3 regions of the Paenibacillus sp. FSL K6-0276 genome follow, and region 1 is predicted to be linked to each of the others. Evidence: a T-box and tRNA genes for the amino acid it is inferred to sense, from the RefSeq annotation. Region 1 holds a T-box; the other regions hold tRNA genes.
What was found. The T-box of region 1 lies ahead of argS (arginine--tRNA ligase). A T-box ahead of a tRNA ligase gene usually reads a tRNA of that ligase, here a tRNA-Arg.
Positions count from the first base shown of each region.

Region 2: it has a tRNA-Arg gene. The T-box ahead of argS (arginine--tRNA ligase) is inferred to sense a tRNA for this amino acid. The anticodon was not compared.
Region 3: it has a tRNA-Arg gene. The T-box ahead of argS (arginine--tRNA ligase) is inferred to sense a tRNA for this amino acid. The anticodon was not compared.

Region 1 covers NZ_CP150276.1:4,954,713-4,959,158, reverse strand. Annotated here, with positions in the region: gene argS (arginine--tRNA ligase) at 1-1,743, opposite strand, end outside; T-box leader at 1,784-2,000, opposite strand; gene MHH52_RS23465 (SNF2 helicase associated domain-containing protein) at 2,081-4,446, opposite strand, start outside.
Region 2 covers NZ_CP150276.1:935,889-940,334, forward strand. Annotated here, with positions in the region: rRNA gene MHH52_RS04065 (23S ribosomal RNA) at 1-1,030, shown strand, start outside; rRNA gene rrf (5S ribosomal RNA) at 1,106-1,222, shown strand; tRNA gene MHH52_RS04075 (tRNA-Ile) at 1,280-1,356, shown strand; tRNA gene MHH52_RS04080 (tRNA-Asn) at 1,360-1,435, shown strand; tRNA gene MHH52_RS04085 (tRNA-Ser) at 1,441-1,531, shown strand; tRNA gene MHH52_RS04090 (tRNA-Glu) at 1,548-1,619, shown strand; tRNA gene MHH52_RS04095 (tRNA-Val) at 1,626-1,701, shown strand; tRNA gene MHH52_RS04100 (tRNA-Met) at 1,717-1,793, shown strand; tRNA gene MHH52_RS04105 (tRNA-Met) at 1,866-1,942, shown strand; tRNA gene MHH52_RS04110 (tRNA-Asp) at 1,968-2,045, shown strand; tRNA gene MHH52_RS04115 (tRNA-Gln) at 2,062-2,136, shown strand; tRNA gene MHH52_RS04120 (tRNA-Lys) at 2,144-2,219, shown strand; tRNA gene MHH52_RS04125 (tRNA-Leu) at 2,234-2,318, shown strand; tRNA gene MHH52_RS04130 (tRNA-Gly) at 2,326-2,400, shown strand; tRNA gene MHH52_RS04135 (tRNA-Arg) at 2,411-2,487, shown strand; tRNA gene MHH52_RS04140 (tRNA-Pro) at 2,518-2,591, shown strand; tRNA gene MHH52_RS04145 (tRNA-Gly) at 2,604-2,674, shown strand; gene MHH52_RS04150 (YdeI/OmpD-associated family protein) at 2,786-3,250, shown strand; gene MHH52_RS04155 (GreA/GreB family elongation factor) at 3,347-3,802, opposite strand; gene MHH52_RS04160 (sporulation protein Cse60) at 4,199-4,393, shown strand.
Region 3 covers NZ_CP150276.1:5,485,066-5,489,511, reverse strand. Annotated here, with positions in the region: rRNA gene MHH52_RS25920 (23S ribosomal RNA) at 1-1,956, shown strand, start outside; rRNA gene rrf (5S ribosomal RNA) at 2,031-2,147, shown strand; tRNA gene MHH52_RS25910 (tRNA-Asn) at 2,154-2,229, shown strand; tRNA gene MHH52_RS25905 (tRNA-Thr) at 2,231-2,306, shown strand; tRNA gene MHH52_RS25900 (tRNA-Glu) at 2,318-2,392, shown strand; tRNA gene MHH52_RS25895 (tRNA-Val) at 2,433-2,508, shown strand; tRNA gene MHH52_RS25890 (tRNA-Gln) at 2,561-2,635, shown strand; tRNA gene MHH52_RS25885 (tRNA-Lys) at 2,641-2,713, shown strand; tRNA gene MHH52_RS25880 (tRNA-Leu) at 2,729-2,812, shown strand; tRNA gene MHH52_RS25875 (tRNA-Gly) at 2,819-2,893, shown strand; tRNA gene MHH52_RS25870 (tRNA-Arg) at 2,902-2,978, shown strand; tRNA gene MHH52_RS25865 (tRNA-Pro) at 3,010-3,083, shown strand; tRNA gene MHH52_RS25860 (tRNA-Gly) at 3,095-3,168, shown strand; tRNA gene MHH52_RS25855 (tRNA-Pro) at 3,183-3,256, shown strand; gene MHH52_RS25850 (ImmA/IrrE family metallo-endopeptidase) at 3,358-3,771, opposite strand; gene MHH52_RS25845 (helix-turn-helix domain-containing protein) at 3,803-4,231, opposite strand.

The DNA.
Region 1 (4,446 bases):
TATAGAATAGAAGTTATTGAAGAGTGTGGCTAAGGTATGCGCGTAAGTGCAGAGTATATTCGGCGTCAATTCTAAGCTGGCAGAATACAATGTCTCCTGCCAGAGACTAAGCTGCCTCAGCAAAGCAAGCTCTGCTTTTTCCATTTCGAGTGGGAATTGAAGCTGTGAGGCATCAGTAATTAATGGGATCGTTGATTTGCCCAAAACACTGTTGGCACGCGCATAGGTGTACATCAGATAAACCCCAGTATTGCCGGATATTTCGGTAGCCTGCTTGAAATCAAACACGATTTCCGTTCCCAGATTAAACCGCAGCAGATAATAGCGAATGGCAGCAGCTGCAATAATGTGGCTGGAAAGTCCATCTTTATCGGAACGCGAATGTTCTATGTTCTGTTCCATAAGCTTCACTAAATCGATCACCTTAATGCCAATTCCTTGGCGTCCGGACATAGCATAAGAGGATTTCCCTTCTGAAATATCTATTCCTAGCTCGGCGGCCGAGGCTGGACTAAGAGCAACAACGCCATAACTTACATGATGGAGTTTCTCTGCTTGATCGTTATAACCTAGTGCGCCTAAAGCCTGCTTAACCATCTGTTGCGGATATTCCTGTCTATAATCGATCACGTTAATGACACGGTCCGCATGTCCATAGGGCTCCTGGGTTCCAGTTAATCCAGTTGTCCATAAACCGGACGAGAATTCACTGTAGGTGAAATCTTTAGCTAGTAGACCGAATTTCCAGAGATGATAGGCGATGTCCTTGGCCGTGTACGTCAAAATCCCATTCGAACGAACTAGCACCTTATCCATATGATGATCCTCTGAATCCGCCCCAATGATAACCTCTGTCCCTTGCTTCAGCACCCAGCAGCCCGCCAGCTTACCTTCAGTCTCCTGTACAAAAACTGCTGTTTGCTTCAATAGCTCAGATGCGGATGCCCAGAATCCCTCTTTTAAAATATTGCTCTCCCATACCAGCAGGTCATAGTGAATACCGAAACGCTTCATTTCCTCTACATGTTCTCTCACAATACGTTCAGCGACAAGGTTGCCCAGCCACGCCTCATTGCCTCCGCCTTGTTCAAGGGCATGCAGGATATCCGTGCGTTTGTGTGTCATCTCTAGATTCCGTGCATATTCTTTGTTCACTTTGGCATAAAGATCCCAGCAATAATCACCGAAACGTTGATGATCACCCTCCAAAGGTACATTTAATAAACCAACGACTGTATCCGCCAGCTGGTTGCCCAGATCATCAATGTAGTTATGGACCTCTACGTTGTATCCGGTTCTTTTCATTATTCTGACCAGCGCATCACCAATACAAGCATTTCTTAGGTGACCGACATGAGCAGCTTTGTTGGGGTTAATAGAGGTGTGCTCGATGATAACCTTTTCCCCCGTGTTATCTGGCAGATCAAAGGAATGTTTAGCCCATACCTGCCAATCCATGTACAAATTAATAAATCCGGGAGCGGCTACCTCGACTTTTTGTAAAAGACCTGCGTAACTCTCTTGTAATTTAATTTCCGCTTTTACTAATTCGGCTATGGCGAGAGGGGATTTGCGCAGGGTTTTGGCTAGCTGCATAGCAATATTGCAGGAATAATCACCATGCTCTAGATTAGCTGGCTGTTCGATCAGAATAGCAACATCGTTTGGATAGGCAACTTCTAAGGTGTGGAATACTTTTTTTACACTTTGTTCAATGCTGGTTTTGATGATTTGACTTAACATTTCATACCCTCCTTTAAAAATACAAAAAAGCCCTCATCTCAAAAGAGACGAGGGCTTAAGCGCTCGCGGTACCACTCTCGTTGCTAAACAGACGTTTAGCCACCTTACAGGATAACGGTCTTCAGCCGGGACTTCCTACTTGGGTTCAGAAATCCATCTCACGGGTGCGCTTCATTAGGTGATCTGTACCGGCTTACACTTACCCGGCTCGCTGAGGACTAGAACACGTTAACTACTCTCCCGTTCATCGATGCTTGAATAATTTTAATCAGTATAACTAATATTTCAAAAAAAGCAATAGGGGGTATGCTTGGTGAAATCTGGACAATCAATTATGTTAGATCATCAGAATCTCTCGGATGTCTTGTTCTGTAAGCGTAGATAATCCTTCCTGACCTGGTTGGATCACCTCATCGATCAAGTTCCTTTTCTTCTGTTGTAGCTCATACATCTTATCTTCCACAGTGCCTTGGGTGACGAGTCGGATCACTTGCACTACTTTTTTCTGCCCGATTCGGTGAGCCCGATCCGCAGCTTGTTGCTCGACGGCAGGGTTCCACCATAGATCGTAAAGGATTACAGTATCTGCCCCAGTTAAGTTAAGTCCGGTTCCGCCAGCCTTTAAAGAGATCAGGAAAATATCTCGCTCTCCTTCATTAAACTTATTACATAAATCTACCCTTTGAGACACAGGCGTTTGACCATCTAGATAAAAATATGGAATTCCTTGATATCCGAGTTCACGTCCAATCAGACCGAGCATCTCTGTGAATTGGGAGAATACTAGTATTCGTTTACCCGAACTGCGGCATTCCTCTATGATTTCGAGCAGCTGCTCGAACTTGGCGGAGCTTCCTTCATACCCTTCCACAAATAGAGCCGGGTGACAGCATAGCTGGCGCAGACGAGTGAGACCAGCAAGGATTTTAATCCGATTATTATTACCGAAACTATCCTGGGTCAGATGCTTTAGCGCCTCTTTTTTCAAACGGGCGAGATAAGCGACATATAACTTCTTCTGCTCAGGTAAGAGCTCACAGGCTTGAAGGGATTCGATTTTCTCAGGAAGTTCTTTTAACACATCACTCTTTAAGCGCCGCAGCAAAAAGGGACGTGCCCGCTTCGCAACCGTTTCCCTCGGTAAATCGTGGAAAGCTTTCTTGCCTGGAAAGAGCCCGGGGAACACAGTGCCGAAGATGGACCAAAGATCTTCCAGCGCATTCTCCACAGGAGTCCCAGTAAGTGCAAAACGATGCCGGGCCTGCAGAGCCATCACGGCTTGGGCGGTCTGCGTAGTGTGGTTCTTTATAGTTTGCGCTTCATCGAGAATCAGGGTATGAAAAGACTTCTTAGCATACAACTGAACATCTCTACGAAGTAGCGGGTATGAGGTGATGATTACATCAGCCTTCGCTGTATTTTTTAAAATCCGACCTCGTTCTGTTAAACTTCCATCAGCAATAACAGCTTTGATCTCAGGCGTGAACTTTTTAAGCTCATTATGCCAGTTGTACGTGAGAGAAGCGGGAGCGACAATAAGAGCGGGCAGACCATTCTGACGAATATCCGGAAGCTCGGAGAGCAGAAAAGCGATACTCTGCAGCGTTTTGCCAAGTCCCATATCATCCGCTAAAATCCCCCCGAAACGGTAGTGGGCCAGCGTTTTCAGCCACTGAAATCCATACTGCTGATAATCCCGGAGCACAGGAGCTAAACTCTCTGGTATAGGAAAATCAAGGTTCTCAGGATTGTGCATGTTCGCCAGTAGCCGCCTGAAAGATCTGCTAAGCTTGACGGAGTCGCTTTTCTCGTCTGCAGAGGTCAAATGTAATCCACGAACAATCGGAAGAGAAAATGCTGCACCTTTGATCTCACCTTCTCGAATGCCCATCTCGTTCATAAAGGTGATGATTTCTTGGAGCTCCTCGCTTTCCAGCGGTAGCAGCGCCCCTTCGGGCAAGCGGTAGTATTTACGTTTATCCTGAAGTGACTTTAGAACCATAACAATCTCAGATTCGGGAATACCACCCATGTCGAATTTAAAATCAAGCCAGTCCGTTTTCTCATTCCAACTAATACTTACCTTGGGTGGTGTGGTCCCCGTGAACAATCTTTCTTTGACAGAGGTGGTCGCATATACCGTAAGCAAGGGTTCTAGCAACGGAATCGTATGATACAAAAAATCGTACTCGCCATCCTCATCGGTCATAATATAGCCACCTTCGGTTTTGGCGAAGGATTCATGCTCCATCAGCTCCAGAATTCGGGATTCCCCGTCCCCGTCTCTGATAAGAATCAAGTCTGTACCGCGAACATGGGTTTTTTCGTCTAAGGGATTGATGATGATATCACCATACTGGAACTCCAGCCCGGCGAGCAGTCGATCTCTCACACGGTCTAGATAGAGCCTCGCCGTAAGCTTATGTTGAACAATTCGATCAGCAATGGAGTCAGCGATATGGACGTTTCCCAGTTTTTTTAGACCAGGAATAACCTTGTCCATAAAAGGCTCCATTTGCTCGGGTGCAATATCGATGCCATCTCGCCGGGAGGAATCTAGCATTTTCTTCATCTCAGCTAGACGCATGCATTCCTGAGCGGAAAGCTTCAGTATTTTTCCTTCAGACAGCACAATCCCGTAGTCTTCCAGAACCAAAATCTGCTCAAACCCCTGAATATCCAGGTGGTATCCTTCGCCTTCGG
Region 2 (4,446 bases), 2.1 Mb from region 1:
TTAGGGGTAACCCGAAGCTATGAACCGAAGCCCCAGTAAACGGCGGCCGTAACTATAACGGTCCTAAGGTAGCGAAATTCCTTGTCAGGTAAATTCTGACCCGCACGAATGGCGTAACGACTTGGGCGCTGTCTCAACGAGAGATCCGGTGAAATTTTAATACCTGTGAAGATGCAGGTTACCCGCGACAAGACGGAAAGACCCCATGGAGCTTTACTGCAGCTTGATATTGAATTTGGGTACGATCTGTACAGGATAGGTGGGAGCCGTAGAAATCGGAGCGCAAGCTTCGGTGGAGGCGCCGTTGGGATACCACCCTGATCGTATCTAGGTTCTAACCTAGTACCCTAACCGGGTACGGGGACCGTGTCAGGCGGGCAGTTTGACTGGGGCGGTCGCCTCCTAAAGAGTAACGGAGGCGTTCCAAGGTTCCCTCAGAATGGTTGGAAATCATTCGAAGAGTGCAAAGGCATAAGGGAGCTTGACTGCGAGACCTACAAGTCGAGCAGGGACGAAAGTCGGACTTAGTGATCCGGTGGTACCGCATGGAAGGGCCATCGCTCAACGGATAAAAGCTACCCTGGGGATAACAGGCTTATCTCCCCCAAGAGTCCACATCGACGGGGAGGTTTGGCACCTCGATGTCGGCTCATCGCATCCTGGGGCTGAAGTAGGTCCCAAGGGTTGGGCTGTTCGCCCATTAAAGCGGTACGCGAGCTGGGTTCAGAACGTCGTGAGACAGTTCGGTCCCTATCTGTCGTGGGCGCAGGAAATTTGAGAGGAGCTGTCCTTAGTACGAGAGGACCGGGATGGACGTACCGCTGGTGCACCAGTTGTTTCGCCAGAAGCATGGCTGGGTAGCTACGTACGGACGGGATAAGCGCTGAAAGCATCTAAGCGTGAAGCCCCCCTCAAGATGAGATTTCCCAATTAGTAAGACCCCTTGAAGACGACGAGGTAGATAGGTTGGAGGTGGAAGTGCAGTAATGCATGGAGCTAACCAATACTAATCGGTCGAGGGCTTATCCTATACTTAAAACGCAAATTCGATTCGGATTCAGTTTTCAGGCGACTCAAGCCTGAGCATTTACGCTGTAAATGCCCGTTTGGTGGCGATAGCGGAGGGGTTCCACACGTACCCATCCCGAACACGACCGTTAAGCCCTCCAGCGCCGATGGTACTTGGACCGAAGGGTCCTGGGAGAGTAGGACGTCGCCAAGCGGACAACCACATTACCCGTGGTATTTTTTTTGCCCTTAATATTCATATGTCAGAAAAGGGCCTTTAGCTCAGCTGGTTAGAGCGCACCCCTGATAAGGGTGAGGTCGGTGGTTCGAGTCCACTAAGGCCCACCATATTCCCTGATAGCTCAGTTGGTAGAGCACTCGACTGTTAATCGAGTTGTCACAGGTTCGAGTCCTGTTCGGGGAGCCATTTATGGAGAGGTGTCCGAGTTTGGCCGAAGGAGCACGATTGGAAATCGTGTAGGCGCCACAAGCGTCTCGAGGGTTCGAATCCCTCTCTCCGCCATAAAGTTTATTAGCATGGCCCGTTGGTCAAGGGGTTAAGACACCTCCCTTTCACGGAGGTAACATGGGTTCGAATCCCATACGGGTCATAACATGGAGGCTTAGCTCAGCTGGGAGAGCATCTGCCTTACAAGCAGAGGGTCGGGGGTTCGATCCCCTCAGCCTCCACCATATTCATTTAAACGACGCGGGGTGGAGCAGCCCGGTAGCTCGTCGGGCTCATAACCCGAAGGCCGCAGGTTCAAATCCTGCCCCCGCAACCAAATTTTCCTTAAGCATTATGTTTTGGGACTAGCTGGTTTAGTGTAAATGAATAGTATATAATTATTAAATGACGCGGGGTGGAGCAGCCCGGTAGCTCGTCGGGCTCATAACCCGAAGGCCGCAGGTTCAAATCCTGCCCCCGCAACCAATTTACACTTATGCATTATGTCTATGGAACCGTGGTGTAGTTGGCCTAACATGCCTGCCTGTCACGCAGGAGATCGCGGGTTCGAATCCCGTCGGTTCCGCCATTTAGTTAATTATTGTTGGGGATTAGCCAAGCGGTAAGGCAACGGACTTTGACTCCGTCATGCATAGGTTCAAATCCTATATCCCCAGCCATTTATGAGAGCCATTAGCTCAGTTGGTAGAGCACCTGACTTTTAATCAGGGTGTCGAAGGTTCGAGTCCTTCATGGCTCACCATTATTTTAAAGTGTGCGCGTGTGGCGGAATTGGCAGACGCACCAGACTTAGGATCTGGCGTTTCACGACGTGGGGGTTCGAGTCCCTTCACGCGCACCATGTTTTTGCGGACGTGGCTCAGCGGTAGAGCATCGCCTTGCCAAGGCGAGGGTCGCGGGTTCGATTCCCGTCGTCCGCTCCATATAAATTTTGCGCCCTTAGCTCAGCTGGATAGAGCGTTTGACTACGAATCAAAAGGCCGGGAGTTCGAATCTCTCAGGGCGCACCATTTTTATTACTAAGCAATTATATGTTTTGACGGGATGTAGCTCAGCTTGGTAGAGCACCTGGTTTGGGACCAGGGGGTCGCATGTTCAAATCGTGTCATCCCGATTTTATACCTTTGCGGGTGTAGTTCAATGGTAGAACTTCAGCCTTCCAAGCTGATAGCGTGGGTTCGATTCCCATCACCCGCTTATAATTAAGAAACACCTGCCTATTATAGGTAGGTGTTTTTTTGTATAGCTACGCTCGTATGGATACAATAGAACCTAGGGATTTTATTAGAGGAATTTGAGGAGGTAGCTATGTTCGAATTTGAAGCTAAATTAGTGAGACCTGATGCGAATGGAAGCTGGACTTATCTTAACGTCCCTTTTGATACAGAGGAAGTATTTGAAACCAAATCCAGGGTACAGGTAAAAGGAAGTGTAAATGGTATCCTCTATAGAGGAACGCTTATGCCCCATGGAAACGGGAAGCATTTTATGGTGGTAAAGAAAGAACTACGGGACCTAGCCGAGGCCCAGTCTGGAGACACCGTGCGTGTGACGATGGAGCAAGATCATCAATTACGGGAGGTAGAAGCGCCAGAAGATTTTCTCGACGTACTGAGTGCCCATGAGCAGGCAGAAACTTATTTTAACAGTCTGGCTTATTCTTATCAGAAAGAATATGTGGTCTGGATTGAAGGGGCGAAAAGACCTGAAACCAGAGCATCACGGATCGAAAAGTCAGTTAATAAGCTGGCAGAAGGATTGAAGCTTAAATGAGTATGAAGAGCTGAGCAGGCTGAATAGATGAACAGCGTCCTCTTCCATATGATTGGAAAGGGACGCTGTTTATGTTGGTTATATGTGCGAGTTGGCTTAAATAAGAACGGCTACCTCACCACAATTCACAAACTTAATACTTTCGATCTTTACCGATAACTCACCTGAAGGTATAGCTAGCTGACATGTACTGCCGAGCTGAGCCAACAGCAACTGCATGCCTATAGGCGAGAACATTGAAATCCTGTTATCATTGGGTTCAGCCTGGTTTGGAAATACGATGGTGTAGGTATCTGTAGTATTGTCGTCTAAGTATCGAAGCTGAAGCTGACTTCCAATCAATACGAGCGAGTTCAATTCTTCACCATTAAAACGGGATAGTAATTGTTCCAGCTCGGAGCAATAACGGGACAACAGCGTTTCAGCGTTGCTTCTTTGTTTGCTTCGTTCTGGGAAATACTGATTTAGAAATGCGATTTTTTCCTCATCAAAATAGATAAGCTGCTGGACCAATTGTGTCCTTGAGCCTTCATAGATTAGACTATGGTTCATAGTAGATTTCACCCCCTCTAATTAGCACATTCTTTGTGAATTTGTTATGACGAGTTGCCATATTAAAATCCCTCCTATACAAATAGAGGTCCCCCAGTGGAGACCTTCTGATCAGTATAACAGCTTCTATATGTAAATCCAATCCATTTTGTAAAGGCAATTAATTCTTACTAAATATTGTATTTAAAACGTTTGACTATTGTATAGTTGGGTGCTATGATAGGCTGATGTTATAGGCATTTCGTAGAAAACTGCGGAATGCCTATACTATATTTTGAAGATATTTTTACATTAAATGTTACCAGGGGAGTGATACGCCATGTACATTTCGTTGAGTTTACCTATAGAATCTAGACATAAAAAGTAACTAATAAATTTATCAAAGGAGAGATCAGGATGATTCAAGTAAAAGAGTTTGTAGATGCTGATAATTCGTATGCTGAGAATAAGGCTAATGAGTTCTTGGCTGGGCTGCGTGAGGAACAGATTGTGAATATCTGTTACGGTTCGGTAGTTAAATCTTCACGTGATGGGGCAGAGCATCAAAGAAGCAGTATACTGGTCGTGTATAAGACAAATGAAGGGCAATAACTGGAATACGTTTTTTTCGTGCTTATCTATTGTCTCATCACTGTGCATTGTGA
Region 3 (4,446 bases), 530 kb from region 1:
TACTTATTGCCGGGAGTCAGACAGTGAGTGCTAAGATCCATTGTCAAAAGGGAAACAGCCCAGACCATCAGCTAAGGTCCCCAAGTGTGTGTTAAGTGGGAAAGGATGTGGAGTTGCACAGACAACCAGGATGTTGGCTTAGAAGCAGCCACCATTGAAAGAGTGCGTAATAGCTCACTGGTCGAGTGACTCTGCGCCGAAAATGTAACGGGGCTAAACACACCACCGAAGCTATGGCTAGATACGTATGTATCTGGGGTAGGGGAGCGTTGTATGTGGGTTGAAGGTGTACCGTAAGGAGCGCTGGACAGCATACAAGTGAGAATGCCGGTATGAGTAACGAAAAGATCAGTGAGAATCTGATCCGCCGAAAGCCCAAGGTTTCCTGAGGAAGGCTCGTCCGCTCAGGGTAAGTCGGGACCTAAGGCGAGGCCGAAAGGCGTAGTCGAAGGACAACAGTTTGAAATTACTGTACCACCGTAATCCGCTATGAGCGATGGGGTGACGCAGGAGGGTAGTGACGCGGACTGATGGATATGTCCGTCTAAGCAGTGAGGCTGATGTGTAGGCAAATCCGCACATCATTAAGGCTGGGCTGTGATGGGGAGCGAAAATTACAGTAGCGAAGGTCATGATCTCACACTGCCAAGAAAAGCCTCTAGCCAGGAGAAGGTGCCCGTACCGCAAACCGACACAGGTAGGCGAGAAGAGAATTCTAAGGCGCGCGGAAGAACTCTCGTTAAGGAACTCGGCAAAATGACCCCGTAACTTCGGGAGAAGGGGTGCCCCGGTAGTGTGAATAGCACGAGGGGGCCGCAGTGAAAAGGCCCAAGCGACTGTTTAGCAAAAACACAGGTCTGTGCGAAGCCGCAAGGCGAAGTATACGGGCTGACGCCTGCCCGGTGCTGGAAGGTTAAGGGGAGTGGTTAGGGGTAACCCGAAGCTATGAACCGAAGCCCCAGTAAACGGCGGCCGTAACTATAACGGTCCTAAGGTAGCGAAATTCCTTGTCAGGTAAATTCTGACCCGCACGAATGGCGTAACGACTTGGGCGCTGTCTCAACGAGAGATCCGGTGAAATTTTAATACCTGTGAAGATGCAGGTTACCCGCGACAAGACGGAAAGACCCCATGGAGCTTTACTGCAGCTTGATATTGAATTTGGGTACGATCTGTACAGGATAGGTGGGAGCCGTAGAAATCGGAGCGCAAGCTTCGGTGGAGGCGCCGTTGGGATACCACCCTGATCGTATCTAGGTTCTAACCTAGTACCCTTACCGGGTACGGGGACCGTGTCAGGCGGGCAGTTTGACTGGGGCGGTCGCCTCCTAAAGAGTAACGGAGGCGTTCCAAGGTTCCCTCAGAATGGTTGGAAATCATTCGAAGAGTGCAAAGGCATAAGGGAGCTTGACTGCGAGACCTACAAGTCGAGCAGGGACGAAAGTCGGACTTAGTGATCCGGTGGTACCGCATGGAAGGGCCATCGCTCAACGGATAAAAGCTACCCTGGGGATAACAGGCTTATCTCCCCCAAGAGTCCACATCGACGGGGAGGTTTGGCACCTCGATGTCGGCTCATCGCATCCTGGGGCTGAAGTAGGTCCCAAGGGTTGGGCTGTTCGCCCATTAAAGCGGTACGCGAGCTGGGTTCAGAACGTCGTGAGACAGTTCGGTCCCTATCTGTCGTGGGCGCAGGAAATTTGAGAGGAGCTGTCCTTAGTACGAGAGGACCGGGATGGACGTACCGCTGGTGCACCAGTTGTTTCGCCAGAAGCATGGCTGGGTAGCTACGTACGGACGGGATAAGCGCTGAAAGCATCTAAGCGTGAAGCCCCCCTCAAGATGAGATTTCCCAATTAGTAAGACCCCTTGAAGACGACGAGGTAGATAGGTTGGAGGTGGAAGTGCAGTAATGCATGGAGCTGACCAATACTAATCGGTCGAGGGCTTATCCTATACTTAAAATGCAAATTCGATTCGGATTCAGTTTTCAGGCGATCAAGCCTGAGCATTTACGCTGTAAATGCCCGTTTGGTGGCGATAGCGGAGGGGTTCCACGCGTACCCATTCCGAACACGACCGTTAAGCCCTCCAGCGCCGATGGTACTTGGACCGAAGGGTCCTGGGAGAGTAGGACGTTGCCAAGCGGATATTCCCTGATAGCTCAGTTGGTAGAGCACTCGACTGTTAATCGAGTTGTCACAGGTTCGAGTCCTGTTCGGGGAGCCATGCTCTCATAGCTCAGCAGGTAGAGTGCTTCCATGGTAAGGAAGAGGTCACCGGTTCGAATCCGGTTGAGAGCTCCACAGATTTGCAAGGCCCGTTGGTCAAGGGGTTAAGACACCTCCCTTTCACGGAGGTAACATGGGTTCGAATCCCATACGGGTCACCAACTTTTACTTATCCTTACCCCTTGAGGGTCCCATAGATATGGAGGCTTAGCTCAGCTGGGAGAGCATCTGCCTTACAAGCAGAGGGTCGGGGGTTCGATCCCCTCAGCCTCCACCATAATCTTCTTGATATTCGAAGAGATTATGGGCAACATAGAGGAATCCATCAATGGGGATTAGCCAAGCGGTAAGGCAACGGACTTTGACTCCGTCACTCATAGGTTCGAATCCTATATCCCCAGCCAAGTGCGAGCCATTAGCTCAGTTGGTAGAGCACCTGACTTTTAATCAGGGTGTCGAAGGTTCGAGTCCTTCATGGCTCACTTTTATTATTACATGCGCGTGTGGCGGAATGGCAGACGCACCAGACTTAGGATCTGGCGTTTCACGACGTGGGGGTTCAAGTCCCTTCACGCGCACCACTTATTGCGGACGTGGCTCAGCGGTAGAGCATCGCCTTGCCAAGGCGAGGGTCGCGGGTTCGATTCCCGTCGTCCGCTCCATAATTTTTGCGCCCTTAGCTCAGCTGGATAGAGCGTTTGACTACGAATCAAAAGGCCGGGAGTTCGAATCTCTCAGGGCGCGCCATTTTTTTTATTAAGCAATTATAGTATTTTAACGGGATGTAGCTCAGCTTGGTAGAGCACCTGGTTTGGGACCAGGGGGTCGCATGTTCAAATCGTGTCATCCCGATTTTCACCTTTGCGGGTGTAGTTCAATGGTAGAACTTCAGCCTTCCAAGCTGATAGCGTGGGTTCGATTCCCATCACCCGCTCCATAATTTTATAGTAACGGGATGTAGCTCAGCTTGGTAGAGCACCTGGTTTGGGACCAGGGGGTCGCATGTTCAAATCGTGTCATCCCGATACTTAGCTTAATCGCTCTTAGAAAGCTCTTACTTCGGTAAGAGCTTTTTTTGTTATGTATTAATTAAAAACACGCATATATTCATGAAAGGTATGTTCTATCATTCTTCCAAAAGAAATCGGACTTCCGGTGGAATGCCAATCCGTAGATAATAACTTTTCCATGATTCTTCTTGCTCAGGATTGCTGCCTGTTGACAGTAGCTTTACGGCAAAGAGATTAGCTTGACGTTCAAGCTTCCCAGGAGAGAAGTAGGAGCTTTCCTCCAGGAAAAAACGGTTAATCCCCTTATGAAGGCGATCATGTCCTAATTCATGCGCACAAACGAAGCGCTGCCACTCAACTGGCAACTCATTATGAATGACGATAAATCTTCTTCTTAGTTTTCGGTAATATAATCCCTTTGTGCCTGTCCCAAGGTTCATGAAACGAATGTGAATACCTAGCGCTGAGGCCAGCTCGAACGGGCAGTTGGTTTTATATTTTTTAATCAGATTATTGATCAGTTCATCCATATTCTTCACCTGCAGCATGTTAGTGTAGTTATTAAGTGTTGTTGGATTTATTTCTCTTATTCATCTGTTTGGCTTCCCAGAATAAGCCGGTCAATACATCTTTTATCCTCTGCTTGTCTTCCTTGTCTAATGGAATCCCATCAAACATCAGCTCGCCATCATCCTCTAGCATTTTACGAAAGTCACGCTTATCCTTGCTTGTAGCCCACTCTGGGACAACCTCTTCGCTTGGAAGGGCCTGTTCCTGCAAATACCCTGCTTGATCCATTAGCTCTTCGTACGGGACGCCTGTAGCCTCTGCTATTTTGCGTAATGTAGTTGGCTTAGGAACTCCTCTTAGACCATTTTCAATCCGTGAAATCTGTGATCCGCTAATACCCGCTGCTGCTGCCAATTGATTAATAGTGAGTCCCTTCGTTTCGCGAAGTTGCTTCATGTAATCCCCAAATTCTAGTTTCATCTCAACCACTCCTTATAGACTGAAGCTTATGATATTAATATAAGACAATTATGCCAATTGGTAAACAACAAAGAACATATTATTGCCAAAAGGCAAGATAAACGGTGGATTTATACTTTATTTCGCCCAAAACAGACTAAAATGGGGTTTTACGAGATTGGTAATGAAGTGGTATATTATAGAAAAATACGAACAGAATACGAACACTTTTTTTA